Regions from separate parts of the Streptomyces sp. NPDC002564 genome, predicted to be linked through region 3. Evidence: riboswitches for the same ligand, from Rfam matches in the RefSeq annotation. Region 3 holds a riboswitch; each other region holds the start of a gene.
The links. Region 3 has a riboswitch for thiamine pyrophosphate ahead of thiO (glycine oxidase ThiO). Riboswitches for the same ligand answer to the same signal wherever they lie in the genome.
Positions count from the first base shown of each region.

Region 1: it holds a riboswitch for thiamine pyrophosphate, as region 3 does, so the genes downstream of both, thiM (hydroxyethylthiazole kinase) here and thiO (glycine oxidase ThiO) in region 3, are expected to answer to the same signal.
Region 2: it holds a riboswitch for thiamine pyrophosphate, as region 3 does, so the genes downstream of both, ACFYXE_RS06445 (thiamine ABC transporter substrate binding subunit) here and thiO (glycine oxidase ThiO) in region 3, are expected to answer to the same signal.

Region 1 covers NZ_JBIARE010000023.1:22,206-31,632, reverse strand. The annotation lists gene tenA (thiaminase II) at 1-530, opposite strand, end outside; gene thiD (bifunctional hydroxymethylpyrimidine kinase/phosphomethylpyrimidine kinase) at 536-1,369, opposite strand; gene thiE (thiamine phosphate synthase) at 1,366-2,004, opposite strand; gene thiM (hydroxyethylthiazole kinase) at 2,364-3,194, opposite strand; TPP riboswitch at 3,188-3,313, opposite strand; gene ACFYXE_RS37860 (ScbA/BarX family gamma-butyrolactone biosynthesis protein) at 4,175-5,158, opposite strand; gene ACFYXE_RS37855 (HAD family hydrolase) at 6,230-6,898, shown strand; gene ACFYXE_RS37850 (ScbR family autoregulator-binding transcription factor) at 7,362-8,024, shown strand; gene ACFYXE_RS37845 (acyl-CoA carboxylase subunit beta) at 8,993-9,427, shown strand, end outside.
Region 2 covers NZ_JBIARE010000001.1:1,399,971-1,409,397, reverse strand. The annotation lists gene ACFYXE_RS06475 (ABC transporter ATP-binding protein) at 1-96, shown strand, start outside; gene ACFYXE_RS06470 (hypothetical protein) at 78-1,253, shown strand; gene ACFYXE_RS06465 (VOC family protein) at 1,408-1,812, shown strand; gene ACFYXE_RS06460 (LOG family protein) at 1,850-2,998, shown strand; gene ACFYXE_RS06455 (ABC transporter ATP-binding protein) at 3,073-4,113, opposite strand; gene ACFYXE_RS06450 (ABC transporter permease) at 4,113-5,798, opposite strand; gene ACFYXE_RS06445 (thiamine ABC transporter substrate binding subunit) at 5,774-6,859, opposite strand; TPP riboswitch at 6,935-7,051, opposite strand; gene rlmN (23S rRNA (adenine(2503)-C(2))-methyltransferase RlmN) at 7,085-8,191, opposite strand; gene ACFYXE_RS06435 (phosphatidate cytidylyltransferase) at 8,288-9,397, opposite strand.
Region 3 covers NZ_JBIARE010000003.1:52,436-61,862, forward strand. The annotation lists gene ACFYXE_RS11790 (hypothetical protein) at 1-736, opposite strand, end outside; gene metF (methylenetetrahydrofolate reductase [NAD(P)H]) at 784-1,701, opposite strand; gene thiE (thiamine phosphate synthase) at 1,826-2,485, opposite strand; gene ACFYXE_RS11805 (Rv2175c family DNA-binding protein) at 2,578-2,943, opposite strand; gene ACFYXE_RS11810 (NAD(P)/FAD-dependent oxidoreductase) at 3,012-4,175, opposite strand; TPP riboswitch at 4,378-4,491, shown strand; gene thiO (glycine oxidase ThiO) at 4,489-5,709, shown strand; gene thiS (sulfur carrier protein ThiS) at 5,706-5,930, shown strand; gene ACFYXE_RS11825 (thiazole synthase) at 5,936-6,730, shown strand; gene pknB (Stk1 family PASTA domain-containing Ser/Thr kinase) at 6,880-8,832, shown strand; gene ACFYXE_RS11835 (deoxyribonuclease IV) at 8,891-9,427, shown strand, end outside.

The DNA of each region.
Region 1 (9,427 bases), on a different contig from region 3:
TTGACGATCTGCCGGGCGCGTTCGGTGGCGGCCTCGAACTCCTCGTCGGCATACGTGCCGATCCAGTCGCCATAGGGATGGGCGGCCAGGTCACCGGCCTGCTCAAGGAGGGCCCGGCCCACCTCGGCGTAGATCCAGAAGCAGGGAAGGACCGCGGCCGCCAGCTCCGGATACCCCTGCGTGTGGGCCACGGAGAGCAGGTAGGAGGTGTAGCCCGTGCAGGTGGGGGAGGCAGTCCAGGCATCGACGTCGACGACATTGCTCTCGTGCAGGGAGCTCTCGACGGCCACGGCGTCATGGGCGGACTTCGCGAAGAACGCGATGTCCTCCGGCCGGTCGGCCTTCGCGGCGGCACTGGCCAGCGCGCGGGCGTAACCGCGCAGGTAGAGGGCGTCCTGGGCCAGGTAGTAGACGAACTTGTCCCGGTCCAGGGTGCCGTCGCCGAGGCCAGTGACGAACGCCAGCTTGTCGATGCCCGAACGTATCTCGGCCGTGGCCGTCCACAGCTCGTCGCAGAACGTCGTGGTCATGGTGGTCAGCTCCAGTACTGGTGGAAGTGGTGGACGGGGCCGTGACCGCGGCCGACACGCAGGGTGTCGGCCGCCCGCAGTGCCCCGGTCAGGTACTCCTTCGCGGCGCGGACAGCGGGCTCCCAGTCGTCGTGCTGCGGGCGGAGGGCGGCGATCGCGGCGGACAGGGTGCAGCCGGTGCCATGGGTGTTCCGCGTGTTCACGCGAGGCGCGGACAACTCGGTGACTCCGGCGCCATCGGTGCCCGGGGCGTGCGCGGCGTCGACGAGGATGTCGACGGACTCGGCGTCGTGCATGTGGTGGCCGCCCTTGAGCAGGACGCGCCGGGTGCCGGTCTTGAGGAGTGCCCGGGCCTGCTCGACGGCCTCGGCGCGGTTCTCCGCGGCGGCGGCGCCGAGCAGGTCGCCGGCCTCGGGGAGATTCGGGGTGATGAGGTCCGCGAGGGGCAGGAGACGGTCGCGCACCACCGTCACCGCGTCGGCCTCGAGGAGGCGGTGACCGCTGGTCGAGACCATGACGGGGTCGAGGACGACGTACCGGGGCCGATGCCGCTCAAGGGCGTCCGCGACGGCTTCGGCGATGGCGGCGTCGGCCAGCATTCCGATCTTGACGGCGTCCACCGGGACGTCGGCGAACAGCGTGTCGATCTGCTCGGTCACGAACGCCGGGGGGACGGTGTGGATGCCGGTGACGCCTTGGGTGTTCTGCGCGGTGAGGGCGGTCAGAACTGCCGTTCCGTAGGCCCCGTTGGCGGAGAACGCCTTCAGGTCGGCCTGGATCCCGGCGCCGCCGGACGGGTCGCTCGCGGCAATGGTGAGGGCGATGGGCGGACTGGTCACGCGGAGACCTCCGGTCGCAGGGTGCGGACGAGGGAATGGGCCGCGGTCTCGGGGTCGGGCTGCCCGCAGACCGCGCTGACGACAGCGATGCCGGCCGCGCCGCTTCGCCTGACCACGGCGGCCTCGGACACGCCGATCCCGCCGATGGCCACGCAGGGCAGCGGGCTCTCCCGGACGATCCGGGCCAGCCCGTCCAGGCCGAGCGGGGTGTCCGCGTCCGGCTTGGTGGACTGCGGGAACACCGGACCCACCCCGAGGTGGTCGACGGCATCCGGCACATGCGCCAGCTGCTCGGGACGGCTGACGGACAGGCCGACGTACGCACCTGGACCGAGCTGGCGCCGCGCGGTCTCGGGGGACACGTCCCGCTGCCCGAGGTGGACGCCGTCCGCGTCCAACCAGACCGCGACGTCGAGGCGATCATTGACGATCAAAGGGACACCGGTGCCCGCGAGTACGTCCTGGATCGCCCGGCCGAGCTGGAACAACGCACGGGCGTCCGCGTCCGGATCACGCAACTGGACGGTGGTGACGCCCCCTTGAACAGCGGCCGCCACGGTGGCGGCGACACCGCGGTCACCGCAGAGCCGGGTGTCGGTGACGAGATACAGGGACAGGTCGAGAGGAGGTCGCATGGGTGGGTCCTTGGAGGCTCCCGGCCGGGGAGGGCCGTGGGAAACGCATCGGGCAGGGGACGGATGGCAGGGGACGGTTGCAGGAGGCAGGAGGCAGGAGGCAGGAGGCAGGAGGCAGGAGGCAGGAGGCAGGAGGCAGGAAGTAGGAAGTGGGGGAGGGGTGCAGGGGTGAAGGGGAGAGATGCAGGGGAGGAGGGAGTGCCTTGTGAGGCAAGGGGTGTGAGTTATCCACAGGCGGGAGCGCGGAGAGGCGAAGGCGGCCATACTTGGTGTTGGGGTCGCCCCCCGGGCGGGAGGGGGCCGTTCAGCGGGTGGATTCCAGGCCACGGCCCACCACGGCCCCCGCAATACGCGCACGCTCAGCGCAAGTTGAGACCCTCGGCGAGCCGGTCGGGCGCGAGCTGGTGCAGCGCGTCGATGAGGGCGACCGCGAACGTGCCGGGCCCCGCAGAGCGGATGGCGGCATCCTCCGCGGCCACGGTGAGCAGGCCGGTCGCGGCAGTGGCGGCCAGCAGCGCGTCATCGGTGACGGCCGTGCAGGCGGCCACCAGAGCGCCCAGTGAACAGCCCGTTCCCGTGACCAAGGGCAACAGCGGGTGCCCGTTGGCCAGACGCACCACCCGCGTCCCGTCCGTGAGGACATCCACCGGGCCGCTGACCGCGACCACGCAGCCGTAGCGCCGGGCCAGTGCGTCGGCCGCGGCCAGCGCGGCCTCGGGCACGTCCGTACTGTCCACGCCGCGCCCGCCCGTGCCGCCGTCCAGGGCCAGGATCTCGGAAGCGTTGCCGCGTACGACCGCCGGCGGTGCGCTCTCGAGCAGTTCGTGGGCGAGCCCGGTGCGCCAGGGCAGCGGCCCGACCGCCACCGGGTCGAGGACCCACGGCCGCCCGGCCCCGGCCGCCTCCTTGACGGCGACGCGCATCGCCTCCGCGGTCACGGACGTCACCGTCCCCAGGTTGACCAGGACGCCCCCGGCCACCCGGGCCAACGCGCCGGCCTCCTCGGCGCTGTGCACCATCGCCGGAGCGGCACCCACCGCGAGCAGCACGTTCGCGGTGAACTGCGACACCACTACGTTGGTCAGACAGTGCACCAGCGGTGCCGCGGTTCGCAGAGACGCGATCACGTCCCCCACGGCCTCACGGGACACGGCGGTGCCGTGCTCAGCAGGTACGGAGGCAGGATCCATGGTCAACACCCTTCCTACGCCGGCATTACCCGGTCCAGGTTCATGCGGTCGGCGGCAAGGGGAGCAAGTCCCGTCCGCCCTCTCAGCCCGGCTACTCCCGAGCTCCCGCGGTGGTCGCTACGCAATGTACCTCCCTCGGGAACAGGAGTTCGCCCTCGGGGGTGACCGGCGGAACGACAGGGAGGTGTTTCGGCGGAACTGGCTGAAGGGTTCCTTTTTGGCCACCAGGGACCGACCTGTCCGCATCGCTTCGGCCAGGTGTTCCCGGTGGTGGGCCGGAGGGTTGGCCTGTTGGAGGTGTTGGCCCTTCGGAAGCGTTGGCGTGTCGGAGGTGACTGGAGTCGGGGCAGGCGGAAGCGCCCCCCGTGCCTCGCCCTTGTGCGGAGGTGCCGGTGATCACTTATTACTGACAAGAAATACAAGAACCGGCTGAGCGGCCAGAATGCGCGCGCTCAGCCGGTGACCGCTCGACTCGACGTCGACTCAGCCGACGTCCGTCGTCTCTCCCTTTTTGCTGTTGCTCACGGTGTCACTTCGCGTCGGCGCAGTCCGTTTTTCGGCGTGCTGTCGCTCCGGAAACCTGCATGCGGAACGATGGCGGTTCGTGGCGAGTCGTAGCGGATGATTCGATTCCCTCGACATCCGGAATTCCCGCCTCCGGTGCAACTTTCGATGAAAAGGGTTGCATTGGCGAACTCGCCCTTTCGGGCCCGGCGAAACGGAACGCCCTCTCCGGCGGGAGGCTGTTCTTCGCCCACGGCGACGGAAGCGCGGTCGAGCTCAATTCCGTCAGTCTGCCTGGTCGAATCTACAGCCGCCCCGTCGCCGCCTCTCGGCTTCTCCGTATTGACTCTTCGGGGATGCCGCTCGGTCCTTTCTCCTGTCCTGCTCACCCCGGCAGTGCGCTGAAGCGTCCTAGGAGTAGGTGAGGGCCCGGCCGAGCGGGTCGCCCCGGGTGGAGAGAGCCGGGCCCGGCCAGATCAGGGGGTGGGGTGGGTGGTGGCTGTGAGGTAGGTGGTGAACGTGGGCTGGTTGTTCTGGTGACCCGTGACATGGAAGGTGTAGCTGTGGGGCTGGGTGGGGTCTTGGGGCTGAGGGGTGGTCGTGATGTAGCAGGGAGTGGTGAGTTCCACATAGCGGTGGAACTCGGTGTGGGTGTGCGTGGGGATGGCGTTCGGCGGGAGGTGAGGGTGCGCACTCTGCCGGGCCGCCTCGATGAGGACCATGCCGGGGATGTGATCGCCGTCGTGGTCGAACAGGATGGCGTGGCGGGGATCGGCGTTCAGGCGCCAGGTGTGGGGCTGGTGGGCGGGCGCGAGGACGAGGTCGTGGGACAGATTGCGGCCGAAGACCGCGGGATCCTGGTGGGTCGGGACGTACGGGAGAGCGGGGCCCGAAGCCTGGGAAGTGGGGGCGCCGCCGGCGCGAAGGCGCTTGTAGGCGGCGGGGGAGAGGCAGGTGAAGTGCCCGCGCCCGATGGCGAGGGTGCGCGTGCCGCAGTTGATGACGAGGTCGATGGTGAAGGTGCCACGGCGGGGCACGGTGAGGGTGGCGTACAGGGTGAGGTCGGTGGGGGTGTTGGCGATGTCGAGGTGCTCGGGGTGCGTGGTCACCGTCATGTCCTGCATGACGAAGTGGTGTCCCAGCGGGATGGCGTGCTGCGCGTGCGCCAGGTAGATCCCGGTCTGGCGGAGCGTCTCGCAGGCCTGCAGGTGATCGTGGCTGCGCCCGTCGGCGGTGGTGAAGAAGGTGTGGGCGCGGGGCCATTGGCCGGTGAGGGTGTACGTGTCCTCGCCGGTCTTCTCGCTCGACGTCAGGAAGACCTCGGCCAGGGCGGCGCGGTGGACGTACTCGCGCGGCACGGTGGTGGTGAGGCGGGACGCACCCGCGGTGGGCGCGTTCGCGGGCGCGGTGGCCGCGGCTGCGGAGCCCGTCGCGGCAGGTGCTGTGGGTGCTGCAGGCACGGCAGGCACGGCAGGTGCCGCGGGTGTTTGTGCGCTTGTGGGCGCTTGGGTGGCTGCCGGTGCTTGTGTGGCGGCGCTGACGGCGGTGCCGTTCGCGGCGGGCACGGTGTGAGCCGAGTGGCCGGCGGCGGTCGCGGAGTGCGCACCGTGCGCGTTGTACGTGGTGGACGCGTTGTGCGCGATGTGGCTGGTGTGGATGCCCGGAACGTCTTTCGACTGGGGCAGTACAAGACTGCTCATGAACCTCTCCCCCGGAGGTGAATGAAAGTGAGGCCATAACATACATACCCACCGGTTTCCTTTTCAAGGGCCGGTGGTGATTACATGCGGCGCTCTGAGGGAAAAGGATCTCGGATGGTTTCCCGGTTTTTGTGACGCTGGGTAGTTGCGTTCCTGGTGGGGGCGGGGCGAGGTTCCGGGAGTTAAGGGGAATTATTCCGTCCGTTTATCGGGTGGAAACCGGGCGGCCGGTTCCCTTGTTATGCTTTCGCGCCGTCTGGGCGGACCGGACGGTTCGGCTGTTCCGGAGAGTCCGGGCTGAGCCTGCTGGATAGAGCCCGTCAGGGGGAATCCGTGGCCGTGATGCGGAAATTCCCCATGGTCCGGGACATGGGTGGCCTTTTCAGCGGGTTTGGGCACCTGGGCGGGCGATGTGGCCGACGGCGGCGAGAGCGGTGGCGGGTCGACCCTAGCTCTAGGTAGCTAGGTAGCTAGGTAGCTAGGTAGCTAGGTAGCTAGGTGGCGGGGTGGCCCGGCGCCCGCCTTGGCTGACCGGTGCGCCGCGGCTGCTGTGATCGTGACCCCTGTTGCAGTTGCGTAGCTGCGTGGTCTGATCGGGTTCGGTCCGTTGGCCGGATCGAGCCGTGTGCGGTCCGGGTGCGTCCCGGGTCGGGTTCTGTTTCGTATGCGTGGCGGCATCGCCGCGTGGACTGGTTGTGGGGGATTGCTGTGATGAGTGGCGAGGTTTCTGTCGGCGGGGTTGCAGATGCGGATGCCGGCGCGGAGGGGACTCAGGTTGCGGCTGAGGCCGGCGCTCGTGCCGAAGCTGGTGGGGGAGCGGGACTTGACCACCTGGCTCTGGTGGCCGTGAACATCGACGGGGTGCTGCTCAACGACAGCTTCGGTCCGGTGATTCGGCGCCTGGTGGAGTCGAGGGGCGGCCAGTACGGCCCGGAGCTGGAGCAGGCCCTGCTGTCGCAGCCCCAGATGGTGGCTGCGCAGGCCGCGGCGGACGTCCTGGGGGGAAGCGCCAAGGAGCTGCTGGTGGCTTACTTCGAGGAGCGCGAGCGGTACATGGCCGAGCACCCGGTACGGGTGTTGCCGGGCGCGGCCGAACTTCTGGGTCGCTTGCGGGCTTTGGGCGTGCGCACGGTCTGCTACGGCGGCTTGGAGAAGGCGCACTTCGACCAGTACCTCGGAGGCCTGGCCGAGTACTTCGACGAGCCGGTGTACGTATGCACCAACGACTTCCGCCCGGGGATCCGGGAGATCGCCGAGCTGTTCGGGCTCGAGCTGGACCGAGTGCTGTTCATCGACGACGTGGCACGGGTGGCGGAGGCGGCACGGGAGCTGGGGGTCGCGTTCATCGGCCACCCGAGCGACTACGAGCACGGATATCAGCGCCCGTTGATGGAGCGAGCCGGGGCGCGGCACATCGTGCGTTCGCTGGATGCGATCGACGAGGGACTGCTGCGCGAAGCCGACGCGGAGGCGGCGGCAGGCCGCAACTGGCCGGCGTAGGGAGTTGAAGAAGGGGGAGAGGGGGAGGGGGAGGGCGGCTGTCCGGAGTGGTGTGCGTTTCTGCACCCATGCGAGGCGGCCGGGAGTACGCTGACCGCCGCACGGGTGACGAACGTGCAAACGTTCGGGCCACGGGTACGGGCTGTGCGTACCGGTTCCCGTGCCCGACGGCCCCCTTCGGGGCTCGCCGCGCCGCCCTCGTCCGGCCATTTCGGCGCCTAACCCCCGCGTGTGCGGGGCGGGTTAGGGTGAGTGGGCCTGACCTGGGAAGGAAGGCTGCGGGGTGACGTTCGGGCTCGCGGCTGAGAGTGGGGACATGTCGGGCAGGTGGGGTGAGGGGTAGGTGACGGGCAAGATCTTTGGCAGAGTCTGGCGACGCTGTTGTGGGTAAGGTACGTCCACGACGGTTTCTTTTTCGGGTCCGCTGCATACCCGATACGACACGGAGTGCAGGGGAGGTCTCGTGGCGCAGCAGGAACGCGCTGTTCGCACCCGTCGCGCGGTGCTGGAAGCGGCTGCGGTGGTGTTTGCCGAGCATGGATACTCGGCGGCCACGGTGTCGGACATCCTTCAGGCGGCCGGGGTGACCAAGGGCGCGCTGTATTTCCACTTCGACTCCAAGGAGGCCCTGGCCCGCGGAGTGCTGCAGGCGCAGGTCGCCTACGCGGGACCGCCGCAGGAGCTGAAGGTCCAGGAGTGGGTGGACGCCGGGCTCTTGCTGGCGCACCGACTGCCGAGGGATCCGGTGGTACGGGCCGGTGCGGTGCTGTCCTCGGACCCGCAGGGGCGGGAGCACTACGGCAGTGCGTGGCCCACCTGGATCGAGCTGTCGGCCCAGACGCTGACCGAGGCGAAAGAGCGGGGCGAGGTCCTCTCGCACGTCGTGCCGAGGCAGACCGCGGAGCTGATCGTCAGCGCCTTTCACGGGGTCCAGCTCTTCTCCCAGTTGGAGTGCGGGCTCGCCGACGTTGAGCGGCGGATCTCGGTGCTCTACGACCACGTGATCCCGGCGATCACGGTGCCGGCGGTGCTGGCCCGTCTCGACCTCGCGCCGGACCGGGGAGCGAGGCTGTTCGCGCAGGCCTCTTCGGTTCCGCATCCGGACTTGGTGGACTCAAGCAGCTGACGCTCGCCTGGTTGCTCTTGTCCCCTTCCTCTTCTCCTGCCCCTTCCCTTGCTCTCTCGTCTCGGTTGTTCTTGAGTTGCTCTTTCTCCGTGCGGTTCCTCTTCCTGTTTGTTGAGCTCCTTCAGCTCTTCCGGTACTGAACGGTCGGCGCCGGACCCGCTTCTTCGCGGGTCCGGCGTTTTTGCGTTGTGGCCGGCTTGCCTGGCCTGCGTATGCCCACTGCCAGGGCTGGCACCTGTTGTGGTCCGGGGTGCAGGGCCGGCCGGTGCGTCGGCGGGGGGTGGTGTCCGGTTGCATTTAGATACCGAATGCGCGGTTTCTTTTGACGCTGCGATGGGTTCCGCTTCCGTGCTTTTGGTTGGTGGGTGGGTGGGGTGCTTGAGGGATATCCGAGTTTGTTTTGAGGGGGTCGGTTGAGCGTGGGTGGGGTTGTTGGGTTGTTGGTTTGTTGGGGGTGGTGGGTGTGGGGGTTGTGTTTCGTGTGGTGCGTGGGTGTGCGTCGGTGGAGGAGGTGGCGGCGGTGGCGGTGATGTTGTTGGTGGTGGGTGAGCGGGCCGGTGCTGGTGCCAGTGCTGGTGCTGCTGGTGGGTGTGTCGGTTCGAGTCCTGCTGGTGTGGGTTCGGCTGCCGCTGCTGGTGTGGGTGGGGGGCGGCGGGTGGGGTGGCGGTTGCCGGTGGGGGGTGGGGTGTATCGGGCGCCGCGCAGTTGGCGGTGAGGCTGCTGTGGGGTGGTGAGGCTGTGGCTTGCGGGTTGGTGGGGGTGCGCGGGTTGGTGGTGGTGTCGGTGTCCTGAAGCGGCCCGCTTCTTGCCTTGCGGGGCCCGGGTGTTGCTTTCCGGGGCTGTGTTGTTGCGCCTGTCTTTTGTGTTGGCCGTGTTGGCCGTGTCGTGTGTGTTGGTCGTGTTGGTTGTTTTGGTCGTTTGGGTGTTGGAGGGGGTTTGTGGTGGTGACGGTGTCGGAGCCGGGTGTGGTGTCGGGGTCGGGTGTGGGTGGCGTGGGTGTGGAGGGTGGGGGTGGGGTGCGGGGGCGGGTTGCGGAGTTGGTGGCGATTCGTGGGCAGGCGGTGGCGGGTCCTTCGGGTGCGGCGACGGTGGCGCAGCATGCGAAGGGGAAGTTGACGGCGCGGGAGCGGATCGGGTTGTTGTTGGATGAGGGGTCGTTTTGTGAGGTGGAGCAGTTGCGCCGGCATCGGGCCAGTGGGTTTGGGTTGGAGGGGAAGCGGCCGTATACGGATGGGGTGGTGACGGGTTGGGGGACGGTGGAGGGGCGTACGGTTTTCGTCTATGCCCATGATTTCCGTATTTTCGGGGGTGCGTTGGGTGAGGCGCATGCCGCGAAGATCCATAAGGTGATGGACATGGCGATCGCGGCGGGTGCGCCGTTGGTGTCGCTGAATGACGGTGCG
Region 2 (9,427 bases), on a different contig from region 3:
GCACGCGCGGCCACCGCGTCCGGTTCCGCGGGAGGCGCCGGCGCACCCGGCACCTCCGCCACGGAAGGCCGGGCCGCGTGCTCGCTCTCCGTCTAGCCCGCGGCGCCCACCCGCTCGTCCAGCTGCGGCGCCTCCTGGTCGCCGCCGCGTCCGCCGGCACCGGCTTCCTGCTGCTGTGCACCCTGGCGTACGCGATGGAGCACCCGGGAGCGGGTTCCGTGCTGCGCCTCGCGTGGTGCCTCGCGCCGATCACCGCCACCGTCTACTTCGCCGTCGCCGTGGCCCGCACCGACCCGGGCACCCGGCCGCGCAGCGGCCTCTCCGCGGTGGGCCTCGGCCCCGGCCGCCTGATGATGCTCGCCGCGGTCTCCACGGCCGTGGCGTGCACGCTCGGCTCGATGGTCGCGCTGCTCTTCTTCCTGCACCTGCGCGGCGACCTCTCCGGCCTGCCCTTCGACGGCGCGGCCGCCGAACTGCTCGCCGCCGACCGGCCGTTGCCGCTCGCCGCGGCGCTCACCCTGCTCGCCCTCGTCCCGCTGGCCGCCTCGGCCGCCAGCGCCCTCGTGCTGCGGCCGCGGCCCGCCAAGGCCGGCGGCACGGACGGCGGCGCCGAGCAGCCCGGCGACACCGACGCCCCCGCGTCGCCGCCCAGCGGCCTGCCCTGGGGCGTCGCGCTGCTCGCGGCGGGCCTGGCCGTGGAGACGTACGCCAGCCGCTCCGGCGGCGGGATCCGCGGCGGCTTCCCGATGCCGGGCGGCGCCGACGGCAGCCCGGCGGGCGTCCTCGCGGGCTGGGCGCTGACCGCGCTCGGCCTGGTCCTCGCGGGCCCCGGGCTCACCTACCTCTGCGGACGGCTGCTCCAGGCGGTGCGACCGGGCGCGATGCGGCTGCTCGCCGGGCGCGTCCTCCAGGAGGAGGCGCGGCGCATCGGACGGCCGCTCGGCGTGCTGTGCGCCGTGGCGTCGGGCGCGTTCGCCTCGGTCGTGCTGTACGCGGGGCCGCGCCCCGAGGTCGGCCCGCTCACCGCGCTCGGCGCGCTCCTCGTGGCGGGATGCGCCGTGCTGACCCTGGCCACGGCGGCCGTCGAGGCCCGGCAGGCGCGCTCGCACACGACGGACGCGCTGCTGCGGCTCGGGGCGCCCGCGACCATGCTGCGCGGCTCCGCGGCACTCCGCGCGGGCGCCCTCGTCGCCGTGTTCGGGCCGCTGACCTGGATCGTCGCGCAACTGGCGGCGGTACCGCTGGGACGGTGACGGCGCCGCGAAGGGCCCGGCAGGACCTCGCGGATCCTCCCGGGGAGAGCGCCCCGAAAACAATTCACGACCGACGACGAGATCCGCGATGAGTTCCGAGTCGAACGGGTGTCTAACCCTCCGTAAGGCACCCGCACCCACTGGGAGAGACCTCATGTACCAGCAGATGATCTTCGTGAACCTGGCCGTGTCCGACGTCGCCGCGTCCAGGAAGTTCTTCACCGGGCTCGGCTACACGATCAACCCGCAGTTCTCCACCGACGCGTGCGCCTGCGTGGTCATCAGCGACACCATCGTCGCGATGATGCTCAGCAAGGAGCACTACGCGAACTTCACGCAGAAGGAGATCGCCGACGCCACCAAGGTCAGCGAGACCCTGATCTGTCTGAGCGCCGAGAGCCGCGAGAAGGTCGACGAGCTCGTCGACGCGGCGGTGGCCGCGGGCGGCACGGCCGGCCAGGTCCAGGACTACGGCACGATGTACGGCCGCGCCTTCGACGACCTCGACGGCCACACCTGGGAGGTCATGTGGATGGACCCGGAGCAGGTCCAGGGCTGAGCGGATTCCGGTGGGTGCCCCTGCTTAGCATGGGCGGATGCAGCCGAACCGCACCCCCGCATCCGCCCCGCGACTCCCCGGCGACGACCGCGAGATCGAGACGCTCGCCGAGTTCGACGAGGTCCTCGGCCGCGGCGCCCTGGCCGGGTGCCGCGTCCAGGCCGTCGACCTGACGGAGCGCTCCGCAGCGCTCCTGGCGGCCGACGTCGCGGGCGCCGTCTTCCTCGGCTGCCCGATGGGCGAGGACGCGGCGGCCACGGTGCGGGCCGGCGGCGCGCTGGTCTTCCCGCCCGTCCCCGGCCTCCCGTTCGACCCGTACCGCGGCCTGTTGTACTCCCCCGAGGACCTGTTCGCCGGCCTCGCCGACGGCGGGTACGAGGCGACGCCGGACGCCCGCGCGTACGCCTGGTTCCAGCGGACCAAGACCGACGGCGACGTCTTCTCGTCGATGCTGCGCGCCATCCACGACGACTCCATCTCCGACGCCCTCGACGAACGCCTGGCCGGGGCGCGGGTGGTGGGCGTCATGGGCGGGCACGCGATGGCCCGCGGCACCGAGGCCTACGCGGGGGCGGCGCGGCTCGGCCGGGCGCTGGCCCGCGAGGGCTTCACGGTCGCGACGGGCGGCGGCCCGGGCGCGATGGAGGCGGCGAACCTCGGCGCCTACGCGGCACCGCACGGCGACGCGATGCTGGAGGAGTCCCTCGCACTGCTCGCCAAGGCGCCCTCGTTCACACCCTCGGTGGGCGCGTGGGCGCAGGCCGCCTTCGAGGTCCGCGAGCGCTGGCCCGACGGCGGCGCCTCGGTGGGCATCCCCACCTGGTTCTACGGCCACGAGCCGCCGAACGCGTTCGCCTCCGACCTGGCGAAGTACTTCGCCAACGCCACCCGCGAGGACGGCCTGCTGGCCCGCTCGAACGCGGGCGTCGTCTTCCTGCCGGGCGCCGCGGGCACCGTCCAGGAGGTCTTCGACAACGCCACCCCCAACTACTACGAGTCGCGCGGCGAACCCACCCCGATGGTCCTGGTCGACCGCACGCACTGGACCGAGCACCTGCCGGTGTGGCCGCTGCTCCAGTCGCTGGCCCGCGGCCGGTCGATGGAGGCGCGGATCGCGCTGGTGGACCGGGTCGAACAGGCGCCGGACGCACTGCGCCGCCTCGGCGCGACGCCCCAGGAAGGCTGAGCGGCCCTGGATGCTCATCCGTGACCGCGAGGGGTAGCCGGCGCATGCCGCCGCCCACCCCCCGCCCCACGGCGTCAGCCCGTGGGCCCGAGCACCACGACGTCCTCGGCGTCGAAACCGACCCCGACCGTCTCCCCCACCGCGGGCGCCGCCCGCAGCGCGCAGGCCGCCTCCAGGCGCGGCCCCTCCTTCGGCTGGAGGTGCACGGCGACATGGGTGCCGCGGAAGGTGCGCGCCGTCACCGCGCACGGCAGCCCCTCGTCGGCGGGCACGAGACGCACCCCGGCCGGCCGCACCAGCAGCCGGTGCCGACCGCCGGGCACGCCGTCGGGCACGGGGACCTTGCCCCACACCGTGTCCGCCGCCCCGCCCGCCACGATCGCCGCGACGATGTTGTCGAAGCCGAGGAAGCGCGCCACGAACTCGTCCGCCGGGTGCTGCCACACGTCGAGGGGCGTACCGGACTGGGCGATCCGCCCGTCGCGCATCACGACGACACGGTCGGCCAGCGCGAAGGCCTCGCCCTGGTCGTGCGTGACGGCCAGCACGGTCGTGCCCAGCTCGTCGAAGAGCTCGCGCAGTTCGACGACGAGCCGCTCCCGCAGCGAGCGGTCCAGCTGGCCCAGCGGCTCGTCGAGCATGAGGAGCCGGGGGCGCGGCGCGAGGGCCCGTGCCAGGGCCACCCGCTGCTGCTCGCCGCCGGACAGCGCGGCGACCCCGCGCCGCTGCGCCTTCGGCAGGCCGACGAGCTCCAGCAACTCGGCGACACGGTCGGCCTGTTCGCCCCGCGAGGCGCCGTGCATGCGCAGCCCGAACGCGACGTTGCCCGCCACGTCCCGCTGCGGGAACAGCTGGTGGTCCTGGAACATCAGGCCGACGCCCCGCCGGTGCGCGGGCACCGCGCGCTGGTCGTGCCCGTCGAGCAGGACCCGGCCCGCGTCGAGGGCCTGCAGCCCCGCCACCGCCCGCAGCAGCGTCGACTTGCCGCTGCCGCTCGGCCCGAGGACACAGACGATCTCGTGCTCGCGGACGTCGAGGTCGACGGCGTCGAGCGCGGCCCGTTCACCGAACCGGACCGTCGCCTCCCGCAGGCTCAGCAAGGCGTCCTCCGCCATCAGAAGTCCCCCGTGGTGCGGTCGGTCCGGATGCGTTCCAGGAGCAGCAGGGACACCGCGCACACCACCATGAGGATCGTCGAGAGGGCCATGGCCTGGCCGTAGTTGAGGTCCCCGGCGCGGCCGAGCAGCCGGGCCACGGCCACGGGCAGGGTCGGGTTGTCGGGCCGCGCGATGAAGACGGTCGCGCCGAACTCGCCGAGCGAGACGGCGAAGGCGAATCCGGCGGCGATCAGCAGCGCCCGCCGCACCAGGGGCAGGTCGACCTCGCGCCAGGCCCGCAGCGGCGACGCCCCGAGGACGGCCGCCGCCTCCCGCAGCCGCCCGTCCACCGCGCGCAGCACGGGCAGCATGGTGCGTACGACGAAGGGGACGCCGACCAGCGCCTGGGCGAGCGGCACCAGGATCCAGCTGGCGCGCAGGTCCAGCGGCGGCTTGTCCAGCGTGATGAGGAAGCCGAAGCCCACGGTGACCGCGGACACCCCGAGCGGCAGCATGAGCAGCGCGTCGAAGCCGCGTACGAGACGGCCCGCACGGCGGGTGAGGGCAGCCGCGGCCAGCCCGCCGACGAGCACCGCGATGACCGTGGCCACGACGGCGTATTGCAGGGAGTTCCCGACGGCCTCGATCGGCGGCACGAGGAAGGCGCCGCCGTCCGCCGAGGTCAGCTCCTTGTAGTAGAGGAGCCCGAAGCCGTCGGGCCCGGCGAAGGAGCGCTGCACGAGCACGCCGAGCGGCAGCAGGATCAGCAGCACGATCGTCGCCAGGACCAGCCCGAGCAGCGACCACTGACCGGCGCCGCGCGGCCGGCGCGCCACGGCCGAGGCGTCGACGAGCTTCAGCGCGCTCTCGCGGCGCCGGACCGTCCACGCGTGGATCGCCAGGATCAGCCCGACCGCCGCGAACTGCACGATCGTCAGGACGGCGGCCGTCGGCAGGTCGAGGAGCTGGGCGGTCTGCCGGTAGATCTCCACCTCCAGCGTGGAGTACGCGGGTCCGCCGAGGATCTGCACGACGCCGAAGGAGGTGAAGGTGAAGAGGAAGACCATCAGCGCGGCGGCCGCGACGGCGGGCCCGAGCGCGGGCAGCGTCACCGTCCGCCAGGCCGTCCAGCGCGAGGCGCCGAGCATCCGCGCGGCCTCCTCCTGGCGCGGGTCGAGCTGCGCCCAGAGGCCGCCGACGGTGCGGACGACGACCGCGTAGTTGAAGAAGACGTGCGCGAGCAGGATCGCCCACACCGTGGTGTCCAGGCGCACGCCCCACAGCTCGTCGAAGAGCCCGCCGCGCCCGATCAGCGCCAGGAAGGCGGTCCCGACGACGACCGTCGGCAGCACGAACGGCACCGTGACGACGGCCCGCAGCACCCGCTTGCCCGGGAAGTCGAAGCGCGCGAAGACGTACGCGCCGGGCAGCGCGATCAGCAGCGTGAGCGCGGTCGACGCGAGCGCCTGCCAGGTGGTGAACCACAGCACGTGCCGGATGTCGGACTGCCCGAGGACGTCCGTGATCCGCCCGAGCTGCCAGGCCCCGCCGACGTGCAGGCCGCGGGCGACGATGGCCGTGACCGGATAGGCGAAGAAGAGCCCGAAGAACGCGACGGGCACGGCCATCAGGCCGAGCCGCACCGCGCTCCCCCGGCGGGCGCCCGTCTTCCGTGGCGCTACTTCAGTACGAGCGAGGTCCACGACTTGATCCACGGCTCACGGTTGTCGGCGATCTTCTTCGGGTCCATGGTCTCGGGCCTGTCGACCGTCACGCCGTGCTCGGTGAACAGCCCGGGCAGCTTCGCGCCGTCGAGCACCGGGTTCACGAACATGTTCAGCGGCATGTCCTCCTGGAACTCCTTGCCGGCCAGGAAGTCCAGGAGCGCCTTGCCGCCCTTGGTGTTCCCGGCGTTGCTGAGCAGGCCCGCGTACTCGACCTGGCGGAAGCAGGTGCCGGTCGCGACGCCGGTCGGCGCCTCCTTGGGCCGGGGCTTGGCGTAGAGGACCTCGACGGGCGGCGAGGAGGCGTACGAGACGACGAGCGGGCGGTCGCCCTTGGCCTTCTTGCCGCCGGAGGAGCCGGAGAACTCCTCGTTGTAGGCCTGCTCCCAGCCGTCGACGACCTTGACGCCGTTGGCCTTGAGCTTCTTCCAGTAGCCCTGCCAGCCCCCGTCGCCGTACTTCGCGGCGGTGCCGAGCAGGAACCCGAGACCGGGCGAGGAGGTCGAGGCGTTCTCGGTGACCAGCAGGTTCTTGTACGCGGGCCTGGCCAGGTCGTCGAAGGACTTCGGCGGCGCCAGCTTCTTGTCGGCGAAGTACTTCTTGTCGTAGTTGACGCAGATGTCGCCGCTGTCGACGGGGGTGACCCGGTGCCTGTCCCCGTCGGCCCGGAACTCCGGCTTGATCTTGTCCGCGCCCTTGACCTCGTACGGCTGGAAGAGGCCGTTGTCGAGCGCGCGCGAGAGGAGCGTGTTGTCGACGCCGAAGAAGACGTCGCCCTGCGGGTTGTCCTCGGAGAGGACCGCCTTGTTCACCGCGGCGCCCGCGTCGCCGTCCTTGAGGACCTTGACCGTGTAGCCGGAGCGCTTCTCGAAGTCCTTCAGGACGTCCTTGGAGACGTTGAAGGAGTCATGGCTGACGAGCGTCACGCTCTTGGCGTCGGACGACCCGGATCCGCTGTCGGAGCCGCCGCACGCGGAGACCGCGACGAGCCCGATGCCCACCGCCACGGCGGTGAACGAGACCTTCTTGGTGGTGCCCACTGGTTTTCCTCCTGGGTGACCAGGAAGAGACGCGGCCCTGCCCGCGGCCGGCCGGCCGCGGGCAGGGCGCAACAGCTTGAGTAATGACCGAACTTCCTACCCAGAATGACCTGGGCGAGGTTCAGAGGGTCTGCGGCCCACCTGTCCAAGGTGCCGCACTCTCAGCGCTGTGGCGCTCCCCTGTCGGAATATGCAGATGTGTGTACGAGGCGTACGCCCGCCAGACTACCTCTCGGCCGCGGCGAGCTGACCGCACGCTCCGTCGATCTCCTGCCCGCGGGTGTCCCGGATGGTGACCGGCACGCCGTGCGCCGCGATGGCCTCCACGAACGCCTTCTCGTCCTCGGGACGCGACGCCGTCCACTTCGAGCCCGGGGTGGGGTTCAGCGGGATGAGGTTGACGTGCACCGGCTTGCCCTTGAGCATCCGGCCGAGCCGGTCGCCACGCCACGCCTGGTCGTTGATGTCCCGGATGAGCGCGTACTCGATGGAGAGGCGACGGCCCGACTTGGCGGCGTACTCCCAGCCGGCGTCCAGCACCTCGCGCACCTTCCAGCGCGTGTTCACCGGGACGAGGGTGTCGCGCAGCTCGTCGTCCGGCGCGTGCAGCGAGATGGCGAGGCGGCACTTGAAGCCCTCGTCCGAGAACCGGTGGATGGCGGGCACGAGGCCCACCGTCGACACCGTGATGCCGCGCTGCGAGAGCCCGAGGCCGTCCGGCTCGGGGTCGGTGAGGCGGCGGATCGCGCCGGTCACCCGGTTGTAGTTGGCCAGCGGCTCGCCCATGCCCATGAAGACGATGTTCGAGAGCCGCGCCGGGCCGCCCGGGATCTCGCCGTCGCGCAGCGCCCGCATGCCGTCGACGATCTGGTGCACGATCTCGCCCGTCGACAGGTTCCGGTCGAGGCCGGCCTGTCCGGTGGCGCAGAACGGGCAGTTCATGCCGCAGCCCGCCTGGGAGCTGATGCACATGGTGACCCGGTCGGGATAGCGCATCAGCACGGACTCGACGAGCGTCCCGTCGAAGAGGCGCCAGAGCGTCTTGCGGGTCGTGTCGTCGTCACAGCTGATGTGCCGCACCACGGACATCAGGTCGGGCAGCAGCGCCTCACGGAGCTTCTCGCGCGCACCGGCGGGGATGTCGGTCCACTCGGCCGGGTCGTGCGCGTACCGCGCGAAGTAGTGCTGCGAGAGCTGCTTGGCGCGGAACGGCTTCTCGCCGATGGCGGCGACGGCTTCCTTGCGCTCGGCGGGCGTGAGGTCGGCGAGATGCCGCGGGGGCTTCTTGGCACCGCGGGGCGCGACGAAAGTGAGTTCTCCGGGTACAGGCATGGTCGTTCCAGTGTCGCAGACATACGACAAGGGGCTCGCCGCCCTGTGGACGACGAGCCCCTCACCTACATTTACGCAGGTCGGACCGGTAGGAGATCAGCCGGAGCCGACGAACACCACCAGCAGCAGCCACACCACGGGCGCCGTCGGCAGCAGCGAGTCCAGGCGGTCCATGATGCCGCCGTGGCCCGGCAGCAGCGTGCCCATGTCCTTGATGCCCAGGTCCCGCTTGATCATCGACTCGCCGAGGTCGCCCAGCGTGGCGCTCGCGGCGACCGCGAGGCCGATGAGCAGGCCCTGCCACCACGTGCCGCCGTCGATGAGGAGCTCCATGCACAGCGCGCCCGCGGCCATCGCGAAGGTGACCGCGCCGACCAAGCCCTCGCGGGTCTTGCCGGGGCTGATGCGCGGCGCCAGCTTGTGCTTGCCGAAGCGCCAGCCGATCGCGTACGCACCCGTGTCGCTGACCACGGTCAGGAGCAGGAAGGTGAGCACCCGCTGCGGGCCGTCGTCCGCGGTGAGCATCAGCGCGACGAAGGTCGCGAGGAAGGGGACGTAGAAGGCGGCGAAGACCCCCGCCGTGACGTCCTTCAGATAGCCGTCGGGCGGCTCGGTCATCCGCCAGACGAGGACCGCGAGCGCGGTCAGGGCCATCGCGACCCAGGCGCCCTCGGTCCCGCGCACGTACCCGGCGACGACCATCGCCGCGCCGCCCACCGCGAGCGGTACGAGCGGCGCCTTGATGCCCTTGCGCTCGTCGAGCCGGGAGGTGAGCTCCCAGAGGCCGACGACGACGGCGACCGCTATGACGCCGATGAAGACGGCCTTGACGATGAACAGCGACGCGATGATCACCGCGCCGAGTCCCACACCGACCCCTATGGCCGCCCCGAGGTCGCGGCCCGCGCTCTTCTTCTGCGGTGCTGCCGGGGCGGGCTGCGGCTGTGGTGCGCTGGGCATGGGCTCCTGCGGAGGCTCGTCACGGAACAGGGGGCCGCCCGTCCGAGTGGCCCCCCGGTCGCCGTCCTGGTCTCCGCCGTTGACGGGTACGTCGGGCACGATGGGCATGGGCTGCGTCTCAGACGGAAACAGCGCGTCCTGCGCATCGTACGCGGGACCTGCCGGGGGCGCCCCCTGACCAGGTCCCTGGTCGGGCGGCCCCCAATACCCGGCTCTGGGCGGCGCCCCCCAGGAAGAGTCGTTCACGGATCGGTTCCCTGATTCCTCGGACTCGAG
Region 3 (9,427 bases):
GCACCCAGACGCCGCCGGGCGGGGTGTCCTGGTAGCTCTCGCCGGGCCGGCCGGCCCCGCCGTCGTCGTAGGCGCCGCCGTACGGCGCGTACCGCTGCTGGTCGCCGTAGCCGTCGTAGTCCTGCCGGGCGCCGTAGGTCTGGGTGCCGATGTACGGGTCGGAGTACGCGGCGTACTGCTGCCCGCCCGTCGCGTCGTACCCGTAGTGCTGCTGGTCGTAGCCGCCGTAGGCCGCGGCCTCGTAGCCGTAGGCGTCGCCCTGGCCGCGGTGCGCGTCGCCGGCCGACGGCGGGGCGTATGCGGCCTCGTCGTACACGCCGTACTGCCCGGTGTCGTCGGGCATCGGCTCGGGCTCGTAGACCCCGGGGTCGTGCCCGGGCGGCGGCGGGACCTGCTCGTACTCCAGGTCGGAGACCTGCAGCGTCGGCTCCTGCACGGCGGTGTCCCGGCGCGGCTGCTTGCGGCGCTTGCTCAGGCCCGGCTGCCCGCCGAGCGCCCAGCCGGTGGAGAAGCCCCGGCGGAACGACAGCGTCACGTAGGTCTGGCCCGTCGCGAAGGCGACCGCGCCGAGACCGATGATCCACACCGAGGGGATCAGCACGCCGACGACCACCCCGAGGAAGCCGCCGAACGCGAGCAGCCGCCAGCGCAGCCGCGCCTTGTACTGCAGCAGGACCTCGCCCAGCAGCCACAGCGCGACGCATCCGAACGCGATGTAGAGGACCGCCCAGCCCATGTACGCCCCTCTCCCCTGCGGCCGCCGCCCGTGCGGGTACGACCGGGTCAGGCCTGGTGGTGCAGGCCCAGATTTTCGTAGATCTCCAGTGTCGCCGTGGAGTTGTTCAGCGTGATGAAGTGCAGTCCCGGCACACCTTCGGCCAGCAACCGCGCGCAGAACTCCGTCGCGAACTCGATGCCAATGGAGCGTACAGCGGCGGGATCGTCTTTGACCGAGAGGATCCGCTCTTTCAGCTCGGCCGGGAACACGGCGTTGCTGAGCTGGGGCAGTCGGTCGAGCTGGCGGACGTTGGTGACCGGCATCATCTCGGGGATGATCGGCGTGTCGCAGCCCGCCGCCGCGACGCGGTCGCGCAGCCGCAGGTACTCCTCGGGGTCGAAGAACATCTGTGTGATCGCGTAGTCCGCGCCGGCCCGGCACTTGTCGATGAAGTACCGGGTGTCGGAGTCCCAGTCGGCCGAGCGCGGGTGCATCGCGGGGAAGGCGGCGACGCCCACGCAGAAGTCGCCGGACTCCTTGATGAGCTCGACCAGTTCGGCGGCGTAGGTCAGGCCCTCGGGGTGCGCGATCCAGTCGCCGAGCGGGTCGCCGGGCGGGTCGCCGCGGACCGCGAGCATGTTCCTGATGCCCGCGTCCGCGTACTGCCCGATGATGTTGCGCAGCTCGGCCACGGAGTGGTCGACCGCGGTCAGGTGGGCGACCGGCGTCAGCGTCGTGTCGGCGACGATCTGCTGGGTCTCCTTGACCGTGCCGGTGCGCGTCGAGCCGCCCGCGCCGTAGGTCACGGAGACGAAGTCCGGGGCCACCGCCTCGACCCGGCGCAGCGCGTTCCAGAGGTTCCGCTCGCCCTTCGGGGTCTTCGGGGCGGAGAACTCGAACGAAAATGTCGTTTTGCCGGTCGCGAGCATGTCTCGTACCGTGCGCGCACGGTCGGACCTGGTCGAAGCTGTGCCTAGGGCCATACCGGCAGGTTAGCCAGGCCGTGGCGGTCGCCCAACCAGACCGCGGAGAATTGGCCGGTTTGCCGGTTTGTTGTCCACGGATCGGACACTCCCGGACCGGCGCCCGCCCCGGCGTGCTCCCTGCTCAGACGGCGGTACGCAGCCGCTTGGCGAGGTCCGCCGCCGCGGCGCCCGGGTCGTCGGCCTCGGTGATCGCCCGCACGACGACGACGCGGCGCGCGCCGGCCGCCAGGACCTCGTCGAGGTTGCCCGCGTCGATGCCGCCGATGGCGAACCAGGGGCGGTCCGTGCCGAGCGAGGCGGTGTACCGCACCAGGTCGAGGCCCGGGGCGTGCCGGCCCGGCTTGGTGGGCGTGGGCCAGCACGGGCCCGTGCAGAAGTAGTCCACGCCGTCCTGGGCGGCGGCCGCCGCGACCTCGGACTCGGCGTGCGTGGAGCGGCCGATCAGCACCTCGGGGCCGAGGACGGCGCGGGCCGCGGGGACCGGCAGGTCGCCCTGGCCCAGGTGCAGCACGTCGGCGCCGACGGCGTGCGCGACGTCCGCGCGGTCGTTCACCGCGAACAGCTTGCCGTGCCGCCGGGCGGCGTCCGCGAAGACCTGGAGGTGCTCGACCTCCTCACCGGCCTCCATGCCCTTGTCGCGCAGCTGCACGATGTCGACACCGCCCGCGAGGACGGCGTCGAGGAATTCCGGGAGGTCCCCCTGGCGCTTGCGGGCGTCCGTGCACAGATAGAGCCGGGCGTCGGCGAGCCGGTCACGGTGATCGGCGGCAGCGGCAGCCATGGAGAAGTCCCCCCGTTGTCGGTGGCGTACGGGCACGCGTGCGCGCCCGTACGCCGGACGGTGTCGTTCGGTTCAGACGGTCGAGCGCCTGCTCAGACGGCGAGCGCCTGGGCGCGGCGCTTCACCTCCGTGCCGCGATTCTCGCTCAGCGCCTGCGCGGGGGTGCCGGGCAGGGTCGAGTCGGGGGTGAAGAGCCACTCCAGCATCTCCTCGTCGGAGAAGCCGTCGTCCCTCAGGAGCGTCAAGGTGCCGACCAGGCCCTTGACGACCTTGTCGCCGTCGATGAAGGCGGCCGGCACCTGGAGCGCCCGGTTCTCACCCCGGCGCACGGCGATCAGCTGGCCCTCCTTGACCAGCTGGCGCACACGGGTCACCTCGACATCGAGCATGTCCGCGATGTCGGGGAGGTGCAGCCAGTCGGGTACGAGAGCATCAGTCTTTGCGTCAATCTCGGTCACGCGCTCCAGCGTATCCCCGGCCGGGGGGACCGTGCCGGGCGGTGAGGGCCACCCTCCGCACCGACCCGCTACAGGGACGCCTTCTTCAGCGGAACCGAGGCGTCCGCCGCCAGGGCCGGATCGAGGCGGGCGCCCGCCTCGATCAGCTTGCGCCCCTGGGCCAGGTCCCGGGGCCGGCCCACCGCGAGGACCGCGACCAGCGCGCCCTCCCGCAGCCAGCACACCGACCAGGCCATTCCCGTGGGGTCGCCGCGCCACACCGTCGCGTCGGCCCCGGCGTGATGGCCCGCGTACTGCACGAAGCGGCCGAACTGCTCCGACCAGAAGTAGGGCACGGGGTCGTACGCCGCCGGGGTCTCGCCGATGACGTTCGCCGCGACCGTGCGCGGGCCCTGGAGGGCGTTGTCCCAGTGGTGGACGAGCAGGCGCTCCCCGTACCGCCCGGACGGGAAGGAGGAGCAGTCGCCGACCGCGTAGACGTCGGGGGCCGAGGTGCGCAGGCCCTCGTCGGTGACGACCTCGCGGTGGGCGCCGAGCTCGATGCCGGAGCCGGTCAGCCAGGCCGTCGCGGGCCGCGCCCCGATGCCGACGAGCACCGCGTCCGCGGGCAGCCTGCTCCCGTCGGTGAGGAGCACCGCGCCCGGCTCGACGCGCTCCACGCGCGCGTGGGTGCGCAGCACCGCCCCGGAGTCCGCGTACCAGTCGGCCATGGGCGCCGCGACCTCCTCGGGCAGCGCCCCGGCGAGCGGTCGCGCGGCGGCCTCGACCACGGTGACGGAACAGCCCGCCTCCCGTGCGGCGGTCGCGAACTCCGCGCCGATCCAGCCCGCCCCCACGACCACCACGTCCCGCTGTTCGGCGAGGACCGGGCGCAGCCGCTCGGCGTCGTCCAGGGTGCGCAGGAGGTGGACGCCGGGCACGCCCTCGGTGCCGGGCAGCCGGACCGGCTCGGCGCCGGTCGCCAGGACCAGGACGTCGTAGGCCAGGGGGCCCGCGGCGGTGTCCAGTTCGTGGTCGGCGGGGCGCACTCCGGTGACCTCGCGGCCCAGGTCGAGGTCGATGCCGAGCGCCGCGAAGTCGATGTCGAAGGCGGATCCTTCCGCCTTGCCGAGCAGCACCGCCTTGGACAGCGGCGGCCTGTCGTAGGGCTGGTGCGGCTCCGCGCCGACGAGGGTGACCGTCCCCGCGAACCCCTGTTCGCGCAGGGCCACCGCGGTCTGCACCCCGGCCATCCCCGCACCGACGATGACGACGTGCCGTTCCGCCTGCGGCGGCTTTCCGGTCTGCTTCCGCTGCTCGCTCACCCGATCACTCTAGGGCGGCGGGCCGGGGCGGTCCCCGATGGGGACGAGGAGATCTCTGACACACCGTCACTGCTCATACCCGGACAGCTCCCCTACTGCCACGCGAAGCGACGGGCTAGGGTGGCCGCTGCAGAGCACTCGCGGGAGCCCGGACGCACCGGGCTGAGAGGGAGGCTGGGACGGCCTCCGACCGTACGAACCTGATCCGGGTCATGCCGGCGAAGGGAGGGGCTGGACGCCCATGCATTCACGGACGACATCCGCCGCCACGACCGACGTCCTCGTCGTCGGGGGCGGCATCATCGGCCTGGTCTCGGCCTGGCGGGCCGCCCAGCGCGGACTCTCCGTCGCGGTCGTGGACCCCGAACCGGGCGGCGGGGCCGCCCAAGTCGCGGCGGGCATGCTGGCCGCCGTCACCGAACTGCACTACGGCGAGGAGACGTTGCTGGGCCTCAACCTGGCGTCCGCCCGCCGCTATCCCGACTTCGTCGCCGAGCTGACCGGGGCGAGCGGCCACGACCTCGGCCATCGCGCCTGCGGCACCCTCGCCGTGGCGCTCGACTCCGACGACCGCGCGCATCTGCGCGAACTGCACGCCCTGCAGCGCCGTTCGGGGCTCGAGTCCGAGTGGCTGAGCGGCCGCGAGTGCCGTCGCCTGGAGCCGATGCTCGCGCCGGGCGTGCGCGGCGGGCTGCGGGTCGACGGCGACCACCAGGTCGACCCGCGCAGGCTCGCGGCGGCCCTCGTGGTGGCCTGCGAGCGGGCCGGCGTCGCCTTCCACCGCGCGTGGGCGGAGCGCCTGACGGTCTCCGGCGACCGGGCGCACGGCGTCGTCCTCGCGGACGGCACCGCGCTCGGCGCGGGGCAGACCCTGCTCGCGGCGGGCAGCCTCAGCGGGCGGCTGGCCGGCGTCCCCGCCGACGTCCTGCCGCCGGTACGCCCGGTGAAGGGGCAGGTGCTGCGGCTGACCGTGCCGAAGGCGTACGCCCCGTTCCTGAGCCGCACCGTGCGGGCCGTGGTGCGCGGCAGCCACGTCTACCTCGTCCCGCGCGAGAACGGCGAGCTCGTCGTCGGCGCCACCAGCGAGGAGCTCGGCTGGGACACCACGGTCACCGCGGGCGGCGTGTACGAGCTGCTGCGGGACGCGCACGAGCTGGTGCCCGGCATCACCGAGCTGCCGCTCACCGAGACCCGCGCGGGCCTGCGCCCCGCCTCCCCCGACAACGCCCCGCTGCTCGGCCCGACCCGGCTCGCCGGGCTCCAGCTGGCCACCGGGCACTACCGCAACGGCGTCCTGCTGACGCCCGTCACGGGTGACGTCATGGCGCACGCCCTGACCACCGGCGAGCTGCCCGACGAGGCGCTCCCCTTCACCCCGCGCCGCTTCGACGACGCCTCCCCCCTCCCGCGCTTCCCGCCCTTCCCGACCCGCACGCAGCCCTTCACGGAGCAGCCCGCATGAGCACGCCTTCCGCCGTATCCGTCCGCGTCTCCGTCAACGGCGAGGAGCGCGAGGTCGCCCCGGGCACCACGCTCGACGCCCTCGTCGCCACCCTGTCCACGGCGCACTCCGGTGTCGCCGCCGCCGTCAACGAAACCGTCGTCCCGCGCGCGCAGTGGCCCGCCACCGCCCTCGCCGACGGCGACCGCGTCGAAGTGCTCACCGCCGTCCAGGGAGGCTGAAGACCATGGCAGACGACCCCTTCGTCCTCGGTGACCTCACCTTCTCCTCGCGCCTGATCATGGGCACGGGCGGGGCGCCGAGCCTCGACGTCCTCGAACGTTCCCTCGTCGCGTCCGGCACCGAGCTGACCACGGTCGCGATGCGCCGCCTCGACCCGGGCGTGCAGGGTTCGGTGCTCTCCGTGCTGGACCGGCTCGGCATCCGCGTACTGCCCAACACGGCGGGCTGTTTCACGGCGGGCGAGGCGGTCCTGACCGCCCGCCTCGCGCGCGAGGCGCTCGGCACCGACCTGGTGAAGCTGGAGGTGATCGCCGACGAGCGCACCCTGCTGCCCGATCCGGTGGAGCTCCTGGACGCCGCCGAGATCCTGGTCGACGACGGCTTCACCGTCCTGCCGTACACGAACGACGACCCGGTCGTCGCCCGGAAGCTGGAGGACGTGGGCTGCGCCGCGGTCATGCCGCTCGGCTCGCCGATCGGCTCCGGGCTCGGCATCCGCAACCCGCACAACTTCCAGCTGATCGTCGAGCACGCGCGCGTGCCGGTGATCCTCGACGCGGGTGCGGGCACGGCGTCCGACGCGGCGCTCGCGATGGAGCTGGGGTGCGCGGGTGTGATGCTCGCCTCCGCGGTGACGCGGGCGCAGGAGCCGGTCCTGATGGCGGAGGCGATGCGGCACGGCGTCGAGGCGGGACGCCTGGCGCACCGGGCCGGGCGGATCCCGCGGCGGCACTTCGCGGAGGCGTCCTCGCCCACGGAGGGCATGGCACGGCTGGATCCGGAGCGGCCCGCCTTCTGAGGGGCCCGCTCCCCCGCGGGGCCCCGCCTGCCGGGCGGGCGGGGCCGTCCGCGCGCCCCGGGCGGCGAGCGTCACAGCTCGGCTGCAGTCACGCACCGAAGCCGCCCGGGCGGGGAGAGCCGACCGTGGTGCCTCGTAGACTCCCCTGCGTGGACACGACCCTTCAGGACCCGCTCGTCGGGCAGCTGCTCGACAGCCGTTACCGCATCGACGGGCGCATCGCGGTCGGCGGGATGGCCACGGTCTACCGGGCCGTGGACACCCGCCTGGACCGCGTGCTCGCGCTCAAGGTGATGCACCCGACGCTGGCGGCCGACGCCACCTTCGTCGACCGTTTCATCCGCGAGGCCAAGTCGGTGGCCCGCCTCTCCCATCCGAACGTGGTGGGGGTCTTCGACCAGGGCACCGACGGGTCGTACGTCTACCTGGCGATGGAGTACATCGCGGGCTGCACCCTGCGCGACGTGCTGCGCGAGCGCGGCGCGCTGCAGCCGCGGGCGGCCCTGGACATCCTGGAGCCGGTCCTGGCCGCGCTGGGGGCCGCGCACCGCGCGGGCTTCGTGCACCGCGACATGAAGCCGGAGAACGTCCTCATAGGGGACGACGGCCGGGTCAAGGTCGCCGACTTCGGGCTCGTGCGCGCGGTGGACACCGTGACGAACACGACCGGCACGGTCCTCGGCACCGTCTCCTACCTGGCCCCCGAGCAGATCGAGCACGGCACGTCCGACACCCGCGTCGACGTGTACGCGTGCGGGGTCGTGCTCTACGAGATGCTGACCGGCGCCAAGCCGCACTCCGGGGACTCCCCGGCCCAGGTCCTCTACCAGCACCTGAACGAGGACGTGCCACCCCCGTCGGCGGCCGTCCCCGGGCTCCCCTTCGCGCTCGACGAGCTGGTGGCCTCCGCCACCGCCCGCACCCCCGACATCCGGCCGTACGACGCGGTCGCGCTCCTCGCCCGGCTCAGGGAGGCCCGTGCCGCCCTGACCGAGGAGCAGCTGGACGCGGTCCCGCCGCAGGCCCGCACGGCGGCGCACGACAACGCCGAGGACCGCACCAGCGTGATCCCGCGCGCGGCCCGCTCCGGCCGGCTCCCGCTGCCCACCGAGGAGGGGCAGGGCGGCGAGGACGCCCTGAACCGCACCAGCGTCCTGGCCACCCCGCCGCCCGCGCCGCCCGCGGCGCCGGGACGGGCGGCCCGGCGCCGGTTCGACCCGCGCCGCCGCATGATCGCGGTGATAGCCGGCGTGCTGCTCGTCCTGGGCCTGGGCACCGGCATCTGGTACATCAACTCGGGCCAGTTCACCAAGGTCCCGCCGCTCCTGGCGAAGACCGAGGCGCAGGCGAAGCAGCGGCTCGACGACGCCGGCCTCGAGGTCAAGGACGTCAAGCGCACCTACAGCGACACGGACAAGCGCGGCACGGTCATGGGCACCGACCCGGCGGCGGGTGAGCGCATCCGGCAGAACGGCCAGGTGACACTGACCGTCTCGCTGGGCCCGGAGACCGTGAAGGTCCCGGACGTGAAGAAGCTCCCGCTGGCCGAGGCGAGGAAGGAGCTCAAGAACTCCGGCCTCGCCCCGGGCATGGTCACCAAGAAGTTCGACGAGAGCGTCAAGAAGGGTGCCGTGATCGGCACGGACCCGCGGGCCGGCTTCACCCGCAAGGCGGGCTCGGCCGTCGCCCTGGTCGTCAGCAAGGGCCGCGAGATCGAGACGCCCGACGTGACGGGCGAGTCCGAGGCCGACGCCACCGCCGAGCTGGAGGAGGCGGGCCTCAAGGTCGAGATCGCCCCCTCCCGGGTCCACTCCGACGAGGACAAGGGCGACGTCGCCCGGCAGTCGCCCGCCCCGGGCAAGTCCCTCGCCGAGGGCGACACGGTCGAGCTGACCATCTCCAAGGGCCCGCCGATGGTCGAGGTCCCGGACGTGACGGGCATGAAGGTCGACGAGGCGACGGACGCCCTGGAGAAGGCGGGCTTCGAGGTCGACAAGGACCGCGGACTGCTCGGCCTCTTCGGCGACACCGTGAAGGACCAGTCGGTGGACGGCGGCGACAAGGCGGAGAAGGGCTCCTCGATCACCATCACGATCCGCTGAGCCCCGCGCACGGGGACCGGCGCGGGACGCCTCCCGCGCTCATGCCACCCTGGACGGCGTGAGCAGCGACAACACCCCCAGCGCAGCGTCCCGCAATCCGGTCGGCGGCCATGTCCCGGTGGCCGGCGGACTCGCCTCCGTCGGCCTCTCGTACGCCCGTGAGCTCGGCGCCGAAGCCGTCCAGGTCTTCGTCGCCAACCCGCGCGGCTGGGCGACCCCGCCCGGCAACCCGAAGCAGGACGAGGAGTTCCGCGCGGCCTGCGCCGCCGAGGGGATCCCGGCGTACGTCCACGCGCCCTACCTCATCAACTTCGGCTCGCACACCGAGGCGACCGCCGAGAAGTCCGTGGAGTCGCTGCGCCACTCGCTGCGCAGGGCCCGGGAGATCGGCGCGCTCGGCGTCGTCGTGCACACCGGGTCGGCGACCGGCGGCCGGGACCGCGAGGTCGCCCTGCGGCAGGTGCGCGAGCGCATGCTGCCGCTCCTCGACGAGCTGACGCACGAGGACGACCCGTTCCTGCTCCTGGAGTCGACGGCGGGCCAGGGCTCCTCGCTCTGCTCGCGCACCTGGGACTTCGGCCCGTACTTCGAGGCG